One region of the Stenotrophomonas sp. 05N423 genome, then DNA from elsewhere that is predicted to be linked to it. Evidence: predicted binding sites of a transcription regulator. Region 1 holds the regulator's gene; the other holds the start of a gene.
What was found. The regulator FliA, encoded in region 1, starts transcription of late flagellar genes. The targets are predictions, from matches to a motif close to TAAAGTTTNNCNNNCNNNGGCCGATAA.

Region 1 (11,496 bases):
GCGGCCAGCGCGTTGATCATCAGCAGGCCCAGGGTCGGCGCGCAGTCGAGCAGGATGTAGTCGTGGCGCTGCCCGTGCTGGGCCAGCGCGTGCTGCAGCGCCAGGCCCAGCCCCGGCTGGTTGGCGCTGCGCCGTTCCAGGGTGGCCAGCGCGGCCTGCGCGCACAGGTAGTCCAGCCCGGGGATGGCGCCGCCGAGGGCGAGGGTGGAGATTTCCCCTGGCGGGGTGGCGAACAGTTCCAGCACGCCCTGCGGCGGCGGGTCCAGCGGCACGCCGAAGGCGCGGGTCAGCGAGGCATGCGGGTCGAGGTCGATCAGCAGAACGCGGTGGCCGAGCGCGGCCAGGCCGCGCCCCAATGCCAGCGTGGTGGTGGTCTTGCCGACGCCGCCCTTCTGGTTGGCAATGGCCCAGATACGCATCAGTGCACTCCTTCAATTGCTGCCGGCAACGCCGGTCCGGACGCGCGCATGGGCGCATCGGCGCCGGCGGCATCGGGGGTGGGGTGTTCGGCGGCGACCGTGGTCGTGCCGTCTGCCAGCGCATCGGCGCTGGCGGCCGAGTCGGCCAGGATGATGACCATCACCCGCCGGTTGCGGTTGCGGCCTTCGAGCTGCGCATTGCTCTCGCGTGGGCGGAATTCGCCGTAGCCCATCATCGCCAGCCGCTGCGGCTGCACGCCGTGGTCGGCGAACAGGTGCACCACGCTGGCGGCGCGGGCCGCCGACAGTTCCCAGTTGGACGGGTACTGCGCAGTGGCAATCGGCATGTTGTCGGTATGGCCTTCCACGCGCACGCCATTGGGGGCGTCCTGCAGGACGTCGGCCAGCTTGCCCAGGGTCTGCCGCGCACCTGCGTCCAGCGCCGCCGAACCGGCGCGGAACAGGATGTCGCTGTTGATCTCCACTTCGATCCACAGTTCGGTGCGGCGCACGGTGATCACGCCCTGGTTGACCAGTGGCGCCAGTGCCTGGGTCAGTTTCTGGGCGATCTGCCCGAGCTGGCGCTCGGCGCGCTGCAGCTGCTCGCGGTCGCGCAGCGATACCGGCTGGGTCATCTGCGAGGCCATCGACGGCAACCGGGTCGGGTCGGCCATCGCACCGCCGGCCAGGCTGGGCGAGTGGATCACCGCCGGGCTGTCGTGGCCGCCGCCCTGCAACTGCTTGTTGCCGACCTGCACCTGGCTGATGGTGCGCGGCGCGCCGCCGAAGGCGGTGGTCAGGGCATCGGCCATGACCCGGTACTTGCCTTCGTTGAGCGAGGAAATGGCATACATCACCACGAAGAACGCCAGCAGCAGCGTCATCAGGTCCGCATAGGGAATGGCCCATGCCTCATGGTTGGCGTGTTCTTCGTGGGACTTGCGACGGGCCATGGTTCAACCCACGAAACCGGCCAGGCTGGTTTCGATGTTGCGCGGGTTCTCGCCCTGGGCGATGGCGATCAGCCCTTCGATGATCATCTCGCGCTCGCGGCTGTTGTGCGCGATCACGCTCTTGAGCTTGGCCGAGACCGGCAGGAACAGCAGGTTGGCCGAGGCGATGCCGTAGATGGTGGCGGTGAACGCGGCGGCGATGCCGTGGCCGAGCTTGCTCGGGTCGGCCAGGTTCTTCATCACCGCGATCAGGCCCAGCACCGCGCCGATGATGCCCAGGGTCGGCGCATAGATGCCCATGCCCTCGAACACCTTGGCCGCGGCCAGGTCGCGGTGTTCCTGGCCGGTGAGTTCGATTTCCAGCATGTGCCGGATCGCTTCGGGCTCGACGCCGTCCACCACCAGCTGCAGGCCCTTGCGCAGGAACGGGTCGTCCTGCATGTCCACCTGCGGTTCCAGGCCCAGCAGGCCCTGGCGGCGGGCGATGTTGCTCCAGTCCACGATCTGCCGGATCAGCGCCTGGCGGTCGCTGGCCGGCGGCTGCACCACCCAGCGGACGATCCTGAAGGCGTGGCGGAAGATCGCCGGCGAGGTATGCAGAAGGATCGAGGCGACGGTGCCGACGATGACGATGACGAACGCAGCGGGCGACCACAGCGAAGCCAGGCCGGCGCCCTTGAGAATGCTTCCGCCCACCAGCGAGGCCAGTGCGAGGAAGAGTCCGATGATGCTGAGTCTGTCCATTTAACGGGTATCGGCTTTTGCGGGGGGGACTTGAACGGATGGTTTCCTTCTCCCTCCGGAAGAAGGTGCCCCGAAAGGGCGGATCAGGGTACGGACGAAGCCTCGTGCGGCCAGGCATCGCGGGGGGCTTCCCCGTACCCCGCATCGCGCCCCGCTCCTTGCGCTGGCGCAAGGAGCATTCGAGGGGCTTGCAAGGATCAGTCCTGGCCGCGCAGACCGTCCACGTCCAGGATCAGCGCCATGCGGCCGTCGCCGATCAGGGTGGCGCCGGCATAGCCCTTCAGCCCGCGCAGCGCCTTGGGCAGCGGCTTGATCACCACTTCCTCGCGGCCGCGCACCTGGTCCACGACCAGGCCGAAGCGGGCTTCGCCGATCTGCAGCACGACGATGGTGAGCAGGGCCGACTGCGCCGGTTCCACGTCCAGCCATTGGCGCAGGTCCACCAGCGCCAGCGTGTGCGACTTGCGGTCGAGCACGGCGCGGCCGTCGAACCAGCCCAGCGAGGTGCGGGGGGCGTGCAGCACTTCCATCACGCGCGCCAGCGGCAGCGCGTAGATGTCCTCGCCGGCCTGCACCAGCAGGGTCGGCAGGATCGCCAGGGTCAGCGGCACGCGGATCAGGAAGCGGCTGCCGCGGCCGAGCTCGGACTGGATCTGGATCTGCCCGCTCAGTTCGCGGATGCGCGACTGCACCACGTCCATGCCGACGCCGCGGCCGGAGATGTCGGTGACTTCCTGCTTGGTCGAGAAGCCGGGCAGGAACACCAGGTGCAGGCATTCCTCGCTGCTCAGCCGCGCGGCGGCTTCCGGGTCCAGCAGGCCTTTCTCGCGGGCCTTGGCGCGCAGGCGTTCGGGGTCGATGCCGGCGCCGTCGTCCTGCACTTCGATGCTGACGTAGTCGCCTTCCTGCTGCGCCGACAGCCGTACCCGGCCCATGCGCGGCTTGCCCTGCGCCTCGCGCAGCTCGGGCATTTCCACGCCATGGTCGATGGCGTTGCGGACCAGATGCACCAGCGGGTCGGCCAGGGCCTCGACCAGGTTGCGGTCGAGCTCGGTCTCGGCGCCGATCAGTTCCAGGTCCACTTCCTTCTTCAGGTTGCGGGCGACATCGCGCGCGACTTTGGGGAAGCGCGAGAACACCTTGCCCACCGGCTGCATGCGGGTGCGCATCACCGCCGACTGCAGGCGCGCGGTGGCGATGTCGAGGGTGGAGACGGCGCGGTCGAGTTCCTCGTCCTTCAGGCGCGCGCGCAGGGTCTTGAGCCGGTTGCGCGAGAGCACCAGTTCGCCGATCAGGTTGACGATGGCGTCCAGGCGCTTGGTGTCCACGCGCACGGTCTGCTCGGGCTCGACCGCGGCCTTGGCCGCAGCGGGTGCCGGGGTGGCCGCGCGCGGCGCGGGCGCAGCCGGGAGCGGGGCGGCCGGCGAGGCCGGCAATGCCCGCGTGCCGGGCGCGGCACCGCCGTGCAGGGTGTCGAGCAGGGCTTCGAATTCGTCCTCGGTGATGAGGTCGTCGCCGCCCTTGCGGGCGGCAGCGGGCCTGGCCGCGGCCGCGGCAGGCGCGGCGCCGGGCGCGGCGGTGCCATGCAGCTGGTCGAGCAGGGCTTCGAACTCGTCCTCGGAGATGAGGTCGTCCGCCGCCCTGGAAGAGGCCGTGGCGGCCACCGGCTTGGCGCCGGGCACGCCGCCGCCGTGCAGCTGGTCGAGCAGGTCCTCGAATTCGTCTTCGGTGATCATGTCGCCGCCGGCGGCCGCGACCGGTGCCGCGGCCACGGGAGCCGGGGCGGCGGGCGCCACGTCGACGTCGAACAGCGCGATCAGCGCCGGCGGCGCGTGCTGCGGATCGGTGCCGGCCGACACCGCGTCGAGCATGGCCTGCAGCCAGTCCAGCGACTGCTGCGCGGCATCGAAGTGGTGCGCCTGCAGTACCGCCTTGCCCGAGCGCGCCATGCCCAGGGTTTCCTCGGCGGCGTGACACAGCTCGACCATCGCGTTGATGCCCAGGAAGCCGGCACCGCCCTTGAGCGTGTGGAAGCCGCGGAACACCGCGTTGAGCTGGTCGTTGTCGCGGGGCGACTGCTCCAGCGCGACCAGCTGTTCGCCGAGGCGATCCAGGATTTCCTGGGCCTCGAGGATGAAATCGGCGGCGATGTCGTCGGCGAAGGCGCTCATGGCGTCACAGCCCCAGGTCGGAGAGCAGGTCGTCGGCGTCGTCCTGGCTGACGGCGTGGCGGTCGATGCCTTCCAGCGCCGGACCGGCAAGGCCGCTGTTGCGCGCCTCTTCCTCCGGCGGCGGCAGGCCGAGCGCGCCGAAGCCTTCGTGCACGCGGCGCACGATGCCGACCACGCGGCGGATGATCTGCCCGGTCAGGTCCTGGTAGCTCTGGGTCAGGGCGATTTCGGTGAGGTTGTGGCGGATGCGGTCCAGCGCCTGTTCGTGTTCGACCGTCGGCAGGCTGCCCTCGCGCAGGCCGGTGACCAGCTCGCGGCACTGCTCGGCCAGGTCCAGGGTGCGGTGGGTGGCTTTCTCGGTCATCTCGACCACGTGGTCCAGGCGCGCGCAGGCGTCGTCCAGTTCGCCGGCCTCGGTGGGTACCGTCGGCAGTTCGCCCAGCGCCTGGCCCAGCTCGCGCGCAAGCCGGCCCAGGCCGGCCATCATCGGCTGCGTGCGCAGCGCCGCCAGCGCATCGATTTCCCGGCGCAGGCCGCTCTCGTCGCCGCTTTCCAGCGCCGCCAGCGCATCCTGCAGGCGTTGCACCAAGGCCGATTTCCCGCTCAGGGTTTCGCCGGGCGTGCCCATCAGGCGCTCGCTCCCAGCCGCTCGAAGATCTTGCCCAGTTTCTCTTCCAGGGTCTGCGCGGTGAACGGCTTGATGATGTAGCCGTTCACGCCGTTCTGCGCGGCCTCGATGATCTGCTCGCGCTTGGCCTCGGCGGTGACCATCAGCACCGGCAGGGTCTTGAGTTTGGCATCGGCGCGGATCGCCTTGAGCAGTTCGATGCCGGTCATCACCGGCATGTTCCAGTCGGTGACCACGAAGTCGAACGGCTGGCTGTTCAACAGCGCCAGCGCGGCATGCCCGTCTTCGGCCTCGGCGGTGTTGGTGAAGCCCAGGTCGCCCAGCAGGTTCTTGACGATGCGCCGCATGGTCGAGAAATCGTCGACGATCAGGATCCGCATGTTCTTGTTCAAAAGGTGTTCCTCTTCATGGTTCGACGAGGCCGGCGTCGGCCGCCTCGAAAATCTTCAGCCGGCCGCGCAGGCGCAGCATGGCCTGGCCGTGGATCTGGCAGACGCGCGACTCGCTCACCCCGAGCACGGCGCCGATCTCCTTCAGGTTCAGTTCCTGCTCGTAGTACAGCGACAGCACCAGCTGTTCGCGGTCGGGCAGCTGGCCGATGGCCTTGCCCAGTTCCTCGCCGAACTGGCTGCGCTCGAGCACCTGCTGCGGGGTCGGGCCGCCGGTGGCCGGGGTATCGAGCTCGCCCTGGTCCTCGATGCGCGACTCCAGGCTCAGCACCTGGCCGCGCGCGGCGTCCTCGATCAGCCGCAGGTATTCGGGCAGCGGCATCTCCATCGCCTCGGCCACCTCGGTCGCGCTGGCGGCGCGGCCGGTGGTCTGCTCGATGCGGCGGATGGTGGCGGCGGCGTCGCGGGCGCGCCGGTGCACCGAACGCGGCACCCAGTCGCCACGGCGGATCTCGTCGATCATCGAGCCGCGGATGCGGATCGAGGCGTAGGTCTCGAACGAGGCGCCCTGTTCGGCGTCGTAACTGCGCGAGGCTTCGATCAGGCCCATCATGCCGGCCTGGATCAGGTCGTCGATCTCGACGCTGGCCGGCAGGCGCGCCGCCAGGTGGTGGGCGATGCGCCGCACCAGGTCCGAATGGCGGGCGATGCAGTCGTTGGCGCTGGCGCGTTGCACTTCGCGGTAATGGGCGGCGGGGTTCATGTCGCCACCCCGCGCTGGATGATGCGCTCCAGGAAGAATTCGACGCCGCCACGCGGCTCGGTCGGCGCCTGCCAGCGGGCGGTGCGGCGGGCGATTTCCTGCAGCGCCAGCGCGGCCGGCGCCGACGGGTACAGCTTCACCACCGGCTGCTGGCGCTGCACCGACAGGCGCAGCCAGTCGTCCTGCGGCACGCAGCCCAGGTAATTGAGCGAGACGTCGGCCAGGAACTTCTCGCACACCCGCACCAGCTTCTCGTACAGCACGCGGCCTTCGTTGGGGTCGCGCACCATGTTGGCCACGACCTGGATGCGGTCCACCCCGCGCTCGCGCGAGAGCACCTTGATCAGGGCGTAGGCGTCGGTGATCGAAGCCGGCTCGTCGCAGACCACCACCACGGTGTCCTGCGCGGCCTGGCAGAAGGTCAGCACGCTGTCGGTGATGCCGGCCGCGGTGTCGATGATCATCACGTCCAGGTCGCGTTCCAGCTCGGAGAACACGTTGACCAGGCCGACGTGCTCGGCCGGCTGCAGCTCGGCCATGTGCCGGCGGCCGGACGCGGCCGGCACCACCAGCAGGCCGTCGGGGCCCTCGATGATGACGTCCTCCAGCGAGCAGCGCCCGGCGACCAGGTCGGCCAGGGTGTGCTTGGGCTGCAGGCCGAGGATGACGTCGATGTTGGCCAGGCCCAGGTCGGCGTCCAGCAGCAGCGTGCGCTTGCCCATGCCGGCCAGCGCCACGGCCAGATTGGCCGAGACGTTGGTCTTGCCCACGCCGCCCTTGCCGCCGGTCACCGCGATGGTGCGCACGGGGCCTGCGGGCTGGCGGCGGGTGGCCGACAGCGGGAAGGCATTGGTCAGCTTGGCGTACTCACGCGACGGCATGGTTCAACTCCGGGTTGCAGGGCATATCGGCCGCGCGGCGCAAATCTTCAAGGCGAAGCACGAGATTGGCCGCCGAGGCCCGGTGCAGATCTTCCGGCACATCCTGCCCGTCCGTCACCCATGTGATCGGCAAACGGTGATCCACGGCCACCGAAAGGGCCGAACCGAAGCGGCCGGTCTCGTCCAGCTTGGTCAGCACCAGGCCCTGCGGGTTGGCCGCACCGAAGCGGCGGACCACCTCGTCCATGTCCTGGAAGCTGGTATTGGCCGGCAGCACCAGCAGGGTGCGGATCTGGCCGGCGGCGCGCAGCCACTGCAGCTGGGCGGTCAGGGCGCGGTCGCGCTGGCCCAGCCCGGCGGTGTCGATCAGCACCAGCTTGTAGTCGGCCAGGCGCTCCAGCAGCTGGTTGAGGTTGGTGCCGCTGCTGGCCTCGTGCACGGCGATGCCGAGCTGGCGGCCGAAGCCGTACAGCTGCTCGCGCGCGCCGATGCGCTGGGTGTCGGTGGTGACCAGGGCGACGTCGCGGGCGGCGTGGGCCTCGGCGAAGCGCGAGGCCAGCTTGGCGATGGTGGTGGTCTTGCCGGCGCCGGTCGGGCCGACCAGGGCGATCACGCCGCCGGCTTCGATCGGATCGACCGGGGCGATCGGCAGCTTCCTGGAGATCAGGCCCAGCATCAGTCCGCGGGCCCGCGCCGGGTCGGTTTCCGCCGGCATCTGCACCGCCACGTCGCGGGCCAGGCCGGCATCGAAGCCGTACTCGTCCATCAGGTCCAGCGCGTTGGCGCGCACCGGGCTGCCGCGCAGGCGCTCATCGGTGAAGCGGTTCATCTCGCGCTCGATCAGCTGGCGCATGCCGGCCACTTCCTGGCGCAGCTCGGCGAGCTGGCGGTCGTCACGCGGCACCGCGGCGACCACGCTCAGCGCGGCCGCGGCGACAACGGCTTCCGGCTCGGGCGCCGGAACATTGACGGTCGCGGCAGCGGCCGGAGCGACGGGCACGATCGGTTCGACCGGCATCTGGCGGGGCGGGGCCATTTCAAACAGGGCAGGGGGCGCCATTGCCGGCTCGACCCGCGGGGCCGGCACGGGTGCCACGGCGACCGGTTCCTCCAGCGGCGGATCGATCAGGAAGCGGGCGCGGTTGACCGGCGCCGGGGCGACCGGTGCCGGCTCGGCCACGGCGAAGCCCTCGGGGCGGAACGCCGGCACCACCGGGGTGTCGTCCAGCGCGGCCGGGAAGGTCGCGAAGATCTGTTCCGGAAGCTCGGGCATGCGCTCGGCGGCAGGCCTGGGCTGCGGCTTGAGCAGCGAGGAGAAACGGCTGCCCGGGGCCAGTTCGACGCTGCTGTCGATGGAGCGGCCGGTGGCGCCGACCGCCGAGCGGGCGAGGGCGGCCACGGCCGAGGCGGTGGCCACCACCGGTTCCGGCTCCGGAGTCCTGCGGCGGGTCACCGCGGCGATGATCGCCTCGGCGGCGCTGCGCGGCCTGGGTGCCGGCGGCGGCGCCGGGCGGGCGGCTTCCAGGGCGCGCTGCACGGCGGTCTCGTCGTAGTGGGCGGCCGCCACGATCTCGACGCCTTCCTCGATCCGGCGATTGGACAGGATGACGGCATCGGGGCCATGTTCCTTGCGCACCAGGTTCATGGCGGTGCGCATGTCGGCGGCGACGAAACGTTTGATCTTCATGCTGGAGTACCGGGAATTCGTGTGCGGGTGCGACGTGGGAGCAGTGGCGTTGGCGGTGTCGTGCATGGCGGTGCGTGCTCCTCGTCCTTCGTTTGTGGCGGTGGCCGATCAGGTGTCCGTTCTTTGACGCCGCCGGCTTCCAGGCGGACCTCAGCTGATCGTGCCGACCAGCTTCAGGCGCTTGTCTTCCGGGACCTCGCTGTAGGCCAGCACCGACAGCGAGGGGACGCTGTGGCGGACCATCCGTGCGAGGGCAGCGCGGACCGGACCCGGTACCAGCACCACGGCCGGCTCGTTGCGCGCCTCCTGCTTGCCGACGCATTCGGCAAGACTCTGGTGGAGACGCTCGGCGAGACCGGGTTCCAGTGCGGCACCGTTGCCCTGCGTGGATTCCTGCAAGACCCGTTCCAGTTGCGGGTTCAGGGTGAACACCGGCAGTTCCGGCGACATGCCGGCGATTTCCTGCACGATGAAACGGCCCAGCGCGTTGCGCACCGCCGCGGTCAGCGCGGCCGGATCCTGGGTGAGCGGGGCGTTCTCCACCAGCGCCTCGGCGATCTTGCGCAGCTGGCGGATCGGGATGCGCTCGATCAGCAGGTTCTGCAGCACCCGCGCCACCACCGAGATCGGCAGCGCCTTCGGGGTCAGGTCCTCGACCAGCTTGGGCGCGCTCTTGGCCAGGGTCGCCAGCAGCTGCTGCACTTCCTCGTGGCCGAGCAGTTCCGGCGCGTGCTCGCGGATCAGGTGCGAGAGGTGGGTGGCCACCACCGTGGCCGGATCGACCACGGTGTAGCCCAGCGATTCGGCGTGGGCGCGCTGGTGCGGCTGGATCCAGGTGGCGTCCAGGCCGAAGGCCGGGTCCTTGCCGGGAATGCCGTCCAGCTGGCCCATCGCGCTGCCGGGGTCCAGCGCCAGCTCGCGGTCGGGGTGGATCTCGGCGCTGCTCACCGGCACGCCGTGGATCAGCACCCGGTAGGTGGTGGCCGACAGTTCGAGATTGTCGCGGATGTGCACCGAGGGAATCAGGAAGCCGACATCCTGGGTGAGCTTGCGGCGCACGCCCTTGATGCGCGCCATCAGTTCGCCGCCCTGGGTCTTGTCCACCAGCGGGATCAACCGGTAGCCGACCTCCAGGCCCAGCGGATCGACCGGGCGCAGCTCGTCCCAGCTGAGCTCGGCGGTCGGCGCCGGCTGCGAGGAGTGCAGGCCGGGAATCTCGCCCGGCGCGGCGGCGCCGGCCTCGGTGCCGGGCTTCTCGGCGTTGGCCTGTTCGCGCTTCCACAGCTTCCAGGCCAGGAAACCGAGGATCGAGGCCAGGATCAGGAAGGCCAGGTTGGGCATGCCCGGCACCAGGCCGACCAGGCCGATGATGGCGGCAGCAATCGCCAGGGCGCGGTACTGGCCGAACACCTGGCCCATCATCGCCTGGCTCATGTCCTGGGCGCGCGAGGCGCGGGTCACCAGCATCGCCACCGCGCTGGATACCAGCAGCGCCGGCAGCTGCGCCACCAGGCCGTCGCCGATGGACAGCAGGGTGTAGGTGGAGGCGGCGTCGGCGAACGGCATGCCGTGCTGGAGCACGCCCACCGCCAGACCGCCGAGCAGGTTGATGAACAGGATCAGGATGCCGGCGATGGCGTCGCCGCGGATGAACTTGCTGGCGCCGTCCATCGCGCCGTAGAAGTCGGCTTCCTCGCGCACTTCCTCGCGCCGGGCCTTGGCCTCCTCGCGGGTCAGCAGGCCGGCGTTGAGGTCGGCGTCGATCGCCATCTGCTTGCCGGGCATGGCGTCGAGGATGAAGCGCGCGGTCACTTCCGACACGCGCCCGGCGCCCTTGGTGATGACCACGAAGTTGATGATGGTCAGGATCGCGAACACCACGATGCCGACGGCGTAGTTGCCGCCGATCACGAACTCGCCGAACGAGGCGATGACCTTGCCGGCGGCCTCGTGGCCGTTCTGGCCATTGAGCAGGATGACGCGGGTGGAGGCCACGTTCAGCGCCAGCCGCAGCATGGTGGTGATCAGCAGCACGATCGGGAAGATGGTGAAATCCAGCGGCCGCTTCACGTACACCACCGCCAGCAGCACCATCAGCGAGATGGCGATGTTGAAGGTGAACAGCGCGTCGAGCACCGGCGCGGCCAGCGGCACCACCACCATCGCCAGCAGCGCCAGCACGATCAGCGGCGCGCCGAATCCCTGGCGGATCATGTCCAGCAGGCGGCGCGCGGTGGCCGGCATGGGCTGGGCGCTCATGGGCGGGCTCCCTTGCCGAATTCGTCGATGTCGATGGCCGGCTGCTGCGGCATCGGCCCGCTGCGCCAGGCGCGCAGCTGGTAGACGTAGGACAGGATCTGGGCGACGGCCGAATACAGTCTCACGGGGATTTCCTTGCCGAGTTGGCTTTCCCTATACAAGGCGCGTGCCAGCGGCGGCGCCGAGACGATGGCCACGCGGTTGCCGTCGGCCACCTGGCGGATGCGCAGGGCCAGTTCGTCCACACCGCGGGCGACCACGGTCGGCGCGTTCATGCGCCCGGCCTCGTACTTGAGCGCGACCGCGTAGTGGGTCGGGTTGACCACGATCACGTCGGCGCTGGGCACGGCCTCCATCATCCGCCGCTGCGACAGCTGCATCTGCATCTGCCGTATGCGGCCCTTGACCTCGGGGCTGCCCTCGCTTTCCTTCATCTCGCGCTTGACCTCTTCGCGGGTCATCTTCAGTTTGCGCAGCCAGTTCCAGTACTGGTAGGGGGCATCGAGAGCCGCCAGCAGCGCCATCGCCCCGGCCGTGGCCAGCAGCAGCCGCAGGGTGAAGCCGAGCCCGTCCAGGACCGCCCGTTCCAGCGGCATCTGCGG
Region 2 (11,496 bases), on a different contig from region 1:
GCGGGGACCGCGTACTCCGGCGCCACCGCGCTGTAATCCACCGGCTTCATCTGCTGGTAAAGGCGGCGCGCATCGCCATACAATGGGCTGCCCACCACGGAAGCCACCAGCAGCGCGGCGAAGGCCGCCGACAGTCCAGCGCCGTACCGCGGCAGGCGGAAGCGGCGCACGCGCAGCAACAGCAGCGGCGTCAGCGACAGCAGGGCAAGCGCGACGAACGCGATGATGTAGCCATTGAAATCACCGACCCCGGCACCTTCCATGTCGCTGCGCAGGTGGTAGAGCGTGGCCGAGTTGATGCCGTCGCCGCTGAGCCGGTCGACCAGCCACCAGGTGCTGGATGCCAGCAGCAGCAATGACAGCAGGCCCGCCTTGAGCCGCGCCAGCATGGGCGTGGACAGCAACAACAGGAACAGCGCGGGCAGGTACAGCCAGAAGGTCCAATGCATTCGGTCGCTTGGGTAGTGGAAACGGAAGGCGCCTCGACGCGGGGGAGGAGCGGCGCGATCCACAGGCCCATGTCAGGCTCATGAAACGTGGATGACAGAAATCATGCACAGACAAACCTGACTGAAATGTTTGCTGGAAACGGCACAGTGCGCGGCATGTTGCTGCCGGCATTCCATGTGTCGCGTTGCGTCCTGAAAGCGCCGTGGCGCGGTGCGTCGCATCCGGTGACGGCGCGATCCGCACTGCCATCGATTCAGATGTATGGGCCCACGTGTGACGGATATGGCCGGTTTGCCGGCACTTTTGCGCTCGTGCAGCGCCGGTGATGCTCAGCGGTGCCCGCGTTCCTCGCGCGCACGCGCACGGGTGCGCCGGTCGAACAGCAGCGCACTGAGGATCAGGCCCAGGCCGATGACTACGCCGATCAGGAACAGCAGCATCGCGAACGCCGGATAGCCGAACAGCGAGAAGCGGCTGGGAACGCGCATCAGCAGGGCCGAGGACAGCAGCAGCGCGGCGGTGATCAGGCCGGCGGCGATGCGGTTGGCGACCTTCTGGATGTTCTCCATCAGCCGCGATTCCTCCAGCCCGGTGACCTTCATCTGCAGTCGGTTCTCGGCGACCAGGCTGAGGATGTCGGACATGCGCCGCGGCCCGGTACGCAGCAGCTGCTGCAGTTCCATCGCTTCGCTGGCGAGGTTGGCGACCGACAACGATTTGACCAGGCGCGCGCGCATCACGTGCTGCAGCTGGCGTTCGACTACCTGGCGCGTGTCCAGCGCCGGCGCCAGCAGCCGGCACGCGCCTTCCAGGTTGAGCAGCGCCTTGCCGAGCAGGCTCAGTTCCGGCGGCGTGCGCAGGTTGCAGGCGGTGGCGATGCGCACGATCTCCAGCACCACGCGGCCCTCGGACAGGGTGTCGTTGGCGGCGTAGCGCGCGATCATCTGCCCGGTCAGGCGCAGGTAGCGCTCCTCGTCGTAATCCTCCAGGCGCGTGCTGATACCGATGATCTCGTCGGCCACTTCCTCGCCGCGCCCGTCCACGGCGGCGAACAGCACCTTGAGCAGGCGCTCGCGCAGGCGCGGCGGCACGTGCGCGACCATGCCCAGGTCGAACACCGCCAGGCGCTGGTCGCCGGTCACGCGCAGGTTGCCGGGGTGCGGGTCGGCGTGGATCTCGCCATGCACGAAGATCTGGTCGAGATAGCCGCGCACCAGCGCCGCGGCCAACGGCAGCATCGACTGCTCGGTACGTCGTACCGGCGGAATCGCGTCCACGCGCACGCCATGCACCAGCTCCATGGTCAGCACCCGCCGCCGGCACAGGTCCCACAGCGGCTGCGGCACCCATAGTTCCGGATAGGGCGCCAGGTGCTGGCCGAAGCGCGACAGGTTGGTGGCCTCGGCTTCGTAGTCCAGTTCCATGCGCAGGGTCGTGGCGAACTCGTCCAGCCAGTCGGCGAAGCGCACGCGGCGGCCGACGCGGGTGAGGTGGTCGGCGGCGCTGGCGAAGCTGCGCAGCACGGCGATGTCCGAGCGCAGCTGGGCGGCGACCTCGGGCTTCTGCACCTTGATCGCCACCTCGCGGCCGTCGTGCAGCACGGCGCGGTGCACCTGGGCGATGGAGGCGCAGCCCAGCGGCTCGGGGTCGAACAGGGCGAACAGCTTGCCGACCGGCGCGCCGAGTTCTTCCTCGATCACCGCGCGGATCTGTTCCACGGGGATGGGCGCGACCTGTTCCTGCATGCGCTCCAGCGCGGCCACGTACTCCAGCGGGATCATGTCCGGCCGCGTGGACAGTACCTGGCCGAGCTTGACGAAGGTGGTGCCCAGCGCTTCCAGGTCGGAGACGAACTGCGCCGGGTCGGCATCGTCGGGAAGCTTCGTGTTGCGCGGCAGTTCGCCGTCCAGCTGCAGGCCGGAGAAGACTCCTGAGTTGCGGTAACGCAGCAGCAGCCGCAGGATCTGCTGGCGCCTGCTCATGCTGCCGACGGTCGTGGGAGCGGCCGGATCGTGTTTCGCTGCAGTCAAGGCGTTCTCCCGCACGGCATGATCGGGCAGTGTCACCGCCCGGCGGTGGTCGGCGGGTGAATGCAGGCGGCCATGTCGCTCCGGCCCGCGATGCGGGACAATCCACGCATTCCCCAAGCGCCCACGGTGCCTCATGGCTGGAGCCGGCCTGTTCGCCCTGCTCGACGATATCGCGACCCTGCTCGACGACGTTTCCATCCTGACCAAGGTCGCGGCCAAGAAGACCGCTGGCGTACTCGGCGACGACCTGGCGCTCAACGCGCAGCAGGTCACCGGCGTCAGCGCCGCGCGCGAACTGCCGGTGGTATGGGCGGTGGCCAAGGGGTCGCTGCTCAACAAGGCGATCCTGGTGCCGGCGGCCCTGGCGATCAGCGCATGGCTGCCCTGGGCGATCACGCCCTTGATGATGCTCGGCGGCGCCTTCCTCTGCTATGAGGGCGTGGAGAAACTGGCGCACAGATTCCTCCATGGCAAGGAGGACGAGCAGCGGCATACGGAGCGCGTACAGGCGCTCGCCGACGCCGACGTGGACATGGTCGCCTGGGAAAAGGACAAGGTGCGCGGCGCGATCCGCACCGACTTCATCCTTTCAGCCGAGATCATCGTGCTGTCGCTGGGCGTGGTGGCGCACGTGCCGTTCCTGCAGCGCGTGCTGGTGCTGGCGGCCATCGCGCTGGCGATGACCGTGTTCGTCTACGGGCTGGTGGCCGGCATCGTCAAGCTCGACGACATCGGCCTGTGGCTGATGCGTCGCGGCCGGGCTGCGGCCGCGTTGGGCCGCGCCATCCTGCGCGCGATGCCGTGGCTGATGCGCGGCCTGTCGATCGCCGGGACCGCGGCGATGTTCCTGGTCGGTGGCGGCATCCTCGTGCACGCGATACCGGCCCTGCACCACCTCGTGGTGGGCTGGATCCCCTCGCCGTCCTGGGAGATGGCGGCCAACGCACTCGGCAGCGTGGTGGTGGGTATCCTCGCCGGCACGCTGGTGCTGGCGGCGGTGATGCTGGTGCAGCGCCTGCGCGGTGGCAAGCCGGCGCATTGAGCGGCGTCCGTCATTCGTGTCGGGCATCCATCCAGTGCCGGTGGCAGCCTGGCCTTTTGCGTCTGGCTGCGATCCGCAGAAAAAGCGATCGCCGGGCAGGTAGCCTGATGGTCGAAGCAGAGCATGACTGCGCGGATGGGGGCGTGGAGATCCGGGCGGTTTTGTCGGCGCGGATCACTCGATAGATCCGGATATGTCCGTGCGCCATGTGCTCATTGCGCACGGTGATGGGGGGATGGAGCGTGCAGGGGGCCGGATGTCCTGTCTGCGATTCCGCTGGTCGCACCGAGAAGGGTGGATGCGTCGCTGTCAGCTCTGACAGTTGCATGCACGCATGTATTCCGGCTCAAATCCCTGGATTCGCGGCGCATGGATGCCGTGTCGTGCGTGCCGACCCGGATGGATGCCGGCGTGTTGTATCGATCATCAGACAAGGGGAAATGATGCTGAAGCTGTCTTCCTGCGCCCTGGGCGTAGCGCTCTCGTTCGCGTTGATGCCGGCGGCGTACGCCACGGGCGGGCCTCCGGCGCTGCCGCGCGCCGTGACGGCCGGGCCGTGCGTCGAGGGCATCTGCGAGTACCGCCTGCCAAACGGCCTGCGGGTGCTGCTGTTCCCCGATGCGAGCAAGCCCACCGTCACCGTCAACCTGGTCTATGGCGTGGGCTCGATGCAGGAGAACTACGGCGAGACCGGCATGGCGCACCTGCTGGAGCACCTGCTGTTCAAGGGCACGCCCAGGCACCCGGACATCCCCGGCGAGATGCAGCAGCGCGGGGTGAACAAGAACGCCACCACCTCGCTGGACCGCACCAACTATTTCGCTTCATTCCCGGCCAACGACGACACGCTGGACTGGCTGCTGGCGCTGGAAGCGGACCGCATGATCAATTCCAACGTCGCCAAGGCCGACCTGGATAGCGAGATGACCGTCGTCCGCAACGAGATGGAAGCCGGCGACAACAATCCCGCCGGCGTGCTGATGAAGCGCATGCGCTCGGTCGCCTACGACTGGCACAACTACGCCAACCTGCCCATCGGCGCGCGTTCGGACGTGGAGAACGTGCCGATCGGCAACCTGCAGGCGTTCTACCGCACCTGGTACCAGCCGGACAACGCGCTGCTGATCGTGGCCGGCCGCATCGACGCCGACAAGGCGCTGGCGCGCGTCGCCGCGCATTTCGGGCCGCTGAAGAAACCGGCGCGCGTGCTGCCGGCGTTCCATACCGTCGAGCCGACACAGGACGGCGAGCGCGAGGTGACGGTGCGCCGCACTGGCGACCTGTCGCTGGTGGCCGCCACCTACCACGTGCCGGCGCTGGCGCAGGCCGACAGCGCGGCGCTGGCGGTGCTGGGCAACGTGCTCGGGCATACACCCAGCGGGCGCCTGCACAAGGTGCTGGTGGAAACCAAGCTGGCGGCGGGTGCGGGGGCCGGCAGCGGGAGCATGCGCGATCCGGGGCTGTTCAACGTGATCGCGGTGTTGCCCAAGGACGGCGACGCCGGCAAGGCCGAGGCCGAGCTGCTCCGGCAGGCCGAGGCCGTCGTGGCCCGGCCGGTGACCGAGGAGGAGGTGGACGCGGCGAAACAGCGCATCGCCAACGACCAGGAAAACCTGCTCAACAACGTCAACGCGGTGGCGATGGCGTTGTCGGAGTACCAGGCGGCCGGCGATTGGCGCCTGCTGTTCGTGCAGCGCGATGCCATCGCCAGGGTGACGGCCGCGGACGTCAACCGGGTGGCCGCGGCCTACCTGAAGCCGAGCAACCGCACGCTCGGCCGGTTCGTGCCCACCGACGCGCCGGACCGCGCCGAGGTTCCCGCCGCGCCGGCGATCGCCAGCGTGGTCGACGGCTACACTGGCCGGGCGGCGGTGGAAGCGGGCGAGACGTTCGAGGCGACGCCGCAGAACATCGCCGCGCGCACGCAGACGTTCACGCTGGGCGATGGCCTGAAGGTGTCGCTGCTGCCGCGCCGGACCCGCGGGCAGACGGTCACGGTCAATGCCAGTTTCGATTTCGGCAACGAACAGGCGGTCACCGGGCGCGACACCGCCGCGCAATGGGTGGGCTCGATGCTGCTGCGGGGCGCCGCAGGGCAGAGTTACGAGCAGTTGGTCGCCCGTTTCGATGCGCTCAAGACCGCGGCGTCGATCAGCGGCAGCCTGCAGGGCGCGCAGATCCACCTTGCCGGCAAGCGCGAAACCCTGGCCGAGGCGCTGGCGCTGGCCGCGCAGGTGCTGCGCCAGCCGGACTTCCCGCAGGACCAGTTCGAGCAGCTGCGCCTGCAGACCATCACCGGCATCGAGGCGCAGCGCAAGGAGCCGGGCATGCAGGCGTCGATGGCGATGGCGACGTACTTCGATCCGTGGCCGGTGGGCCATCCGTTGCATGCCGATTCGCTCGACGAGTCCCTGGCCAAGCTCAAGGCGCTGAAGCTGGAAGACCTGCGCGCCTGGCACCGTGATTTCTACGGTACCGCCAGCGGCCAGATCAGCGTGGTGGGCGACTTCGATCCCGAAGCGGTGAAGACGCAGCTGCAGGAACTGTTCGCCGGCTGGAAGTCGCCGGTGCCGTATGCGCCCATCGCCACCCGTTACCAGCCGCGCGCCGCGCACCGCGAAAGCTTCACCACGCCGGACAAGCCCAACGCGGTGCTGCTGGCGCGGCAGAACGTATCGCTCAACGTGGCCGACGCCGACATGCCGGCGCTGAGCATCGCCGTGGACATCCTGGGCGGCGACCCGCTCAAGTCGCGCCTGGCCGACCGCATCCGCCAGCGCGAAGGCCTGAGCTACGGCGTGAGCGCCGGCCTGCGCGCGGATGACAGCCGCATCGGCCGCGACGACAACGGCAGCCTCACCGTGCAGGCCATCGCCGCGCCGGAGAACATGGGCAAGGTCGAGACCGCATTGCGCGAGGAACTGGCGCGGCTGGTCGCCGATGGCGTGACTGCGCAGGAAGTGCGCGATGCCGTCGCCGCGCGCATCGTGCAGCGCGAACAGTCGCGCGCCAGCGATGCCGCGGTGGCCGGCCTGCTGCAGGGCCTGCTCGACTACGACCGCACCATGTCGTTCGTGATCGAGCGCGATGCGGCCTACCAGGCGCTGACGGTCGAGCAGGTCAACGCCGCCATCCGCAGGCACCTCAAGCCGGACAGCCTGAGCGTGTTCGTGGCCGGCGACTTCAAGTAAGCGGATGCCGGGGCGGCCGCGTGCCGCCCCGGTCGTATCGATGCATGCGCGCCCGTATCGGCCCGGGCAGCGCCGACGCCGGTGCTAGTCGGCGTTGCCCACCCGGTCGCGACCGGCCTGCTTGGCCGCGTAGAGCGCGCGGTCGGCGCGCTGCAGCAGGGCGTCGGCGGATTCGCCCGGGCGCCATTGCGCGATGCCGGCGCTGAAGCGGACGTGCACGCGCTGGCCTTCGTGCAGGAACGGGCGGTGGGCGAGGGCTTCCTGCAGGCGCCGCAGCTGTGCGTCGGCCTGGTCCTGCGGCATGCCGGGCAGGACCAGAACGAATTCGTCGCCGCCCAGGCGCGCGACCTGGCCGTGGCTGCCCAGGCGCGTCTGCGCGGTGGCCACCAGGTGGCGCAATGCGTGGTCGCCGCCGGCATGGCCGTAGTCGGCATTGGTCTGGCTGAAATGGTCCAGGTCCAGCATGGCGATGCTGAGCTGCGCCTGCGCGCCGCCCATCGCGTCGGCGAGTAGTTCCTGCAGCCCGCGCCGGTTCAGGGCGCCGGTCAGCGGATCGGTACGCAGCTGGCTGCCGGCTTCCTCCAGCTCGCGTTCGAGCTGCTGCACGCGCTGTTCGGCGGCCAGCGCTTCGGCGCGCGCGCTGGCCAGGCGGTCGCGCGCGCGCAGGGCCTGCGACTGCAGGCGGGCGGTGTCCTGCAGCACGTTCTGCAGCAACTGGCCGAGGTCGGCGAGGCTGCGCGCCTGGCGCACGGCGACCGCGTAACTGGCGATGCGGTCGTGGTACTCGCCGGTCTCCGAGGCCATGCCGTCCACCTGCTCGACGAAATCGACCATCAGGTCGCGCATCGCCGCCTTGGATTCCTCGAGGCCCTGCTTGAGCACGCCCTGCCGGTAGATCACCTCGCGCAGGTCATTGCGGGTGCGCTCCAGCGAGGTGCGGTCCAGCGGCCCGACGAGCATCTGCCGCACGTTGCCGATCTGGCCATGCAGCCAGCTGCCGCCATCGATCAGCTCGGCGATGTTCTGCAGCAGCAGGTCGAACAGGTTCAGCAGCAGGTCGTGCTGTTCGTGCAGCACGTCGTTGCGCACGCCGACCTGGTGGCAGAGTTCGCGCAGGTGCTGCTCCACCGGCTCCAGCGATTGCCCGGACTGCCAGCCGCGCAGTTCCTCGCCCATGCGCCGGGCCTGGGTTTCCAGCTCCGGCGCCTGCTGCAGCAGGCTGGACAGCACCGCGCCGAGGGTGTTGCGCAACATGTCGCGCAGGCGCTCGGCCTCGCTGTTGCCGGCGTGTGCGGGTTCCAGTTCGATGGTGCGGATGTACTTGTCGATCAGCTGGCGAAGCAGGCGACCGTAACGTTCCCACTCCTGGCGGTCGTAGGCGCTCTGCAGCAGGCGGCCGAGGTCGCCCAGTTCGCCGGGCAGGCTGGACATGCCCTGGGCGAAGGCGTGCAGCAGCGCTTCCGGCGCATGCGCGTGGGTGAACATCCGTTGCAGCGGCGCCGCGCCGTGGCCGTGGGACGCGCCCGTCGGTGCGGGTGCAGGTGTGCCGGGGGCGGATGCCGGTGCCTCGGCCATGGCCTGGCGGCGTGACAGGATGCGCCCCAGTCCGGCAGGCTTGGGGGGCGGTGTGTCGGTGCTGTCGGCCATCGCGGGGCGGTTCCGGGCGGGAGGCGCGGCCGGGCCGCGGGCGGGGATCGATGCCCCCATTATCGGCATGGCAGGAGCCGGCTTGAACAGCCGGGCGAAGGAGGAACGGGATGCGCGTATTGCTGGCCGGGGCCACCGGACTGGTCGGATCACAGGTGCTGCAGCGGTTGCTGGCCGACGCGCGCTGCACGGCCGTCGTCGCACCGGGGCGCAGGGCGTTGGCCTTGCAGGATCCGCGCCTGCTCAGTCCGCTGCTGGACTTCGACCGCCTGCCGGCGGAGGTGCCCTGGTGGCAGGTGGACGCGGCGATCTGCGCGCTGGGTTCGACCCTGAAGCAGGCCGGCTCGCGCCAGGCCTTCCAGCGCATCGACCACGGCTATCCGCTGGCCATCGCGCGCGCCGTGCGCGCCCATGGCTGCACGGTCTTCGCCTTGAACTCGGCGATGGGCGCCAATCCGGGCTCGCCGTTCTTCTACAACCGGGTCAAGGGCGAACTGGAGCAGGACCTGCGCATGCTGGAATTCGCGTCGCTGGCGCTGGTGCGGCCGGGGCTGATCGGCGGCGAGCGCGCCGAACCGCGCCCCGGCGAGCGTGCCGCCGCACGGGTACTGGGGGCATTGGCGCCGGTGCTGCCGCGCGCGTGGCGCATCAACCCGGCCGGGCATATCGCCGATGCGCTGGTCGAAGCGGCGCTGGCGCCGCGGCCGGGCGTGCAGGTGATAGGTTCGGCACTGCTGGCGTAGGCGCGGCGCGAGGGCGGGCCAGTGGCGGCTGCGACGCCTGTCGGCTGCCCCCGGCGCGGGATGCGCTCAGGCCGGCAGCGACTGGCCGCCATCCACCGCCAGCACCTGCCCGGTGATCCAGCGGGCAGCGGGCGAACACAGGAACACCGCGGCCGCAGCCACGTCGTCGGCATCGCCGAAGCCGCCGAACGGAATCCGGTCGCGGATGCGTTCGTACAGCGCCGGCTCGGACGTGCGGCGCTGCTCCCACAGCCCGCCGGGAAACGCGATGGAGCCGGGGGCGATGGCATTGACGCGGATGCGCTCGCGCGCCAGTTCGGTGGCCAGGGTGACGGTGTAGTAGTCCAGCGCCGCCTTGGCGGTGGAATAGGCGGCCGCGCGCGGTGTCGGCACGCGGCCGTTGATCGAGCTGACGTTGAGGATGGCCGGTGCCGCGCTGCGCCGCAGGTGCGGCAGCGCGAAACGGTTGGTGCGCACGGCGGCCATCAGGTCGACGTCGAAGCCGGCCTGCCAGCTGGCGTCGTCGTTGCCGTTGCCGAACCCCGAGGCGTTGTTGACGACGATGTCGATGCCGCCCAGCGCGGTGGCGGCCGCGTCGACCCAGGCTTCGATCTGCGCCGGATCGGCCAGGTCGCAGGCCTGCACGTGTACATGGGCGCCGCCGGCTTCCAGCGTTTCCTGCGCGCGCCGCAGGCCGTCGGCACCCCGCGCGCACAGGCCCAGCCGCGCGCCCTGCCGGGCGAATGCGCCGGCAATGGCCAGGCCGATGCCGCGGCTGCCGCCGGCGATCAGGACACGGGCACCGGCCAGGTCGGGAAGGGACATTCTCGGACTCCGTCGGAGGGAAAGGCGGACATTGTCGCCGCAACGACCCGCGCTCATTCCCAGGCGTTGGCGGGCTGCCCCTGGTCGGGATGGTGCATGCGCACCACGCAGAAACGGTGGCCGGTGGGCGCTTCCATCACCCACCAGCGCTTGACGAAGCCGATGCGGCGTGCGCCCAGGGCTTCGAGCCGGTCGGCTTCGGCATCGATGTCGTCGGCCTCGATATCCAGGTGCACGCGCGAGGGGTGGCCGACGCGCTGCACTTCCACGTGCAGGCCGCCGGGCGCGCCGAGCAGTTCGGCGTACTGCGCGCCATCGGCGTCGGTCTCGGCGGGGCGGGACGGCAGCCCGAGCGCGGCGCTCCAGAACGTGGCGGCGGTGTCGCTGTCGGTGTCCTGGCAATCGATGATGAAGCCGGCCAGACGGCTGCGATGGGCCATGGGAGCGCTCCTGCGGTGGGAACGGCGAGCCTAGGCCCGCGTCGGGGAAGCGCGCGTGGACGCCGTTGCACGGGCCGGTGCGCCAAGGTGCCATGCGGCGCCGCACAGGGCGCCGTAGACCAGCCACTCGGCCAGCCGTTGCAGCAGGCCGCGCCAGGGCTGCAGTTCCGGTGCTGCCATCAGCACGAACAGCAGCAGCCATGTCACCGCCAGCGCGATCCACAGCAGGCGGAAGCCGATGCGCAGGCGTGGCGCGGTCGCCAACAGCAGCAGGCCCAGTGCGGTTCCGCCGTACGTGAACACGCCCAGCAGGGTATGCAGCTGCTGGCTGGCGCTGCCGCCCGTCGGGCAGCCGAGATCGCAGGGCGCCAGTGCCGAGCCGATCCAGGCCAGCGGCTCGCACAGCAGCAGCCAGTAGCCGAACCGGCTGGCGCCGCCGACCGGCGCGAAGCGCGCGGTGGCCACCAGCAGCCAGGCCGCGATCAGCCCCACCGGGACGAAACCAGCCAGGCTGATCAGCCGTGCATGCGTGCTGCCGCTGGCGCCCAGTTCGCTGATGTACTGCGTCAGGTGCGAATAGCCAGGCTTGAGCAGCGCGCCGCCGAACAGCATGCCGAGGTAGACCAGGGCGAACAGCACGACGATCCGGCGGGGATGGTGCATGGCGGCTTCCGGGTGCGAGGGTTGCGCCGGATCAGCGCGGGGCGTTGGCAAGAAACAGTTCGACCTTGCCACAGGACGGACAGGCGTGCAGGTCGAATTCCTCGCGGTTCACCAGCAGCTCGCCGATGCCGCCAAGCAGGAACGGCATGGCCTGCGAGCCCTCATGGAAGCGCTTGCGGCCGGCGAACACCATGGGCGTGCCGGGGCAACGCAGGCAGTGGAGCAGGCGCGGCGGCCAGGCCAGCGGATCGGCGTTGTCGGGCCGGAAGGCCGGGTCCGCGCTGCCGTCGGCGCGCGTGCCGCATTTCCAGCATTGCTCGAAACCGTCTTCGTTGCTTTCCCTGCAGTCCGGGCAGATCCAATGGGTCATGGCGGTATTGGGTAGAGACGATTCCGCATCGTAGCTCGACCGGGCTTCGCCGCGATGGCCGGAGTTTCAATCGATGCGCTTCCCGGCAGCCCCGG

Region 2: the regulator FliA is predicted to act here: its motif matches at 8,420-8,446, upstream of AC1DGW_RS07765 (GGDEF domain-containing protein).

The regions. Positions count from the first base shown of each region.
Region 1 is NZ_JBFTMV010000012.1:93,142-104,637, reverse strand. Features, by position in the region: gene AC1DGW_RS16095 (ParA family protein) at 1-419, opposite strand, end outside; gene motD (flagellar motor protein MotD) at 419-1,372, opposite strand; gene AC1DGW_RS16085 (flagellar motor protein) at 1,376-2,116, opposite strand; gene AC1DGW_RS16080 (chemotaxis protein CheA) at 2,314-4,287, opposite strand; gene AC1DGW_RS16075 (protein phosphatase CheZ) at 4,292-4,915, opposite strand; gene cheY (chemotaxis response regulator CheY) at 4,915-5,307, opposite strand; gene AC1DGW_RS16065 (RNA polymerase sigma factor FliA) at 5,321-6,067, opposite strand; gene AC1DGW_RS16060 (MinD/ParA family protein) at 6,064-6,948, opposite strand; gene flhF (flagellar biosynthesis protein FlhF) at 6,935-8,635, opposite strand; gene flhA (flagellar biosynthesis protein FlhA) at 8,786-10,894, opposite strand; gene flhB (flagellar biosynthesis protein FlhB) at 10,891-11,496, opposite strand, start outside.
Region 2 is NZ_JBFTMV010000003.1:290,870-302,365, reverse strand. Features, by position in the region: gene AC1DGW_RS07785 (phosphoglycerol transferase I) at 1-449, opposite strand, end outside; gene AC1DGW_RS07780 (ABC1 kinase family protein) at 780-2,432, opposite strand; gene AC1DGW_RS07775 (DUF808 domain-containing protein) at 2,614-3,522, shown strand; gene AC1DGW_RS07770 (M16 family metallopeptidase) at 3,966-6,713, shown strand; gene AC1DGW_RS07765 (GGDEF domain-containing protein) at 6,798-8,360, opposite strand; gene AC1DGW_RS07760 (Rossmann-fold NAD(P)-binding domain-containing protein) at 8,471-9,103, shown strand; gene AC1DGW_RS07755 (SDR family NAD(P)-dependent oxidoreductase) at 9,170-9,928, opposite strand; gene AC1DGW_RS07750 (VOC family protein) at 9,982-10,368, opposite strand; gene AC1DGW_RS07745 (DUF998 domain-containing protein) at 10,399-11,031, opposite strand; gene AC1DGW_RS07740 (hypothetical protein) at 11,063-11,401, opposite strand.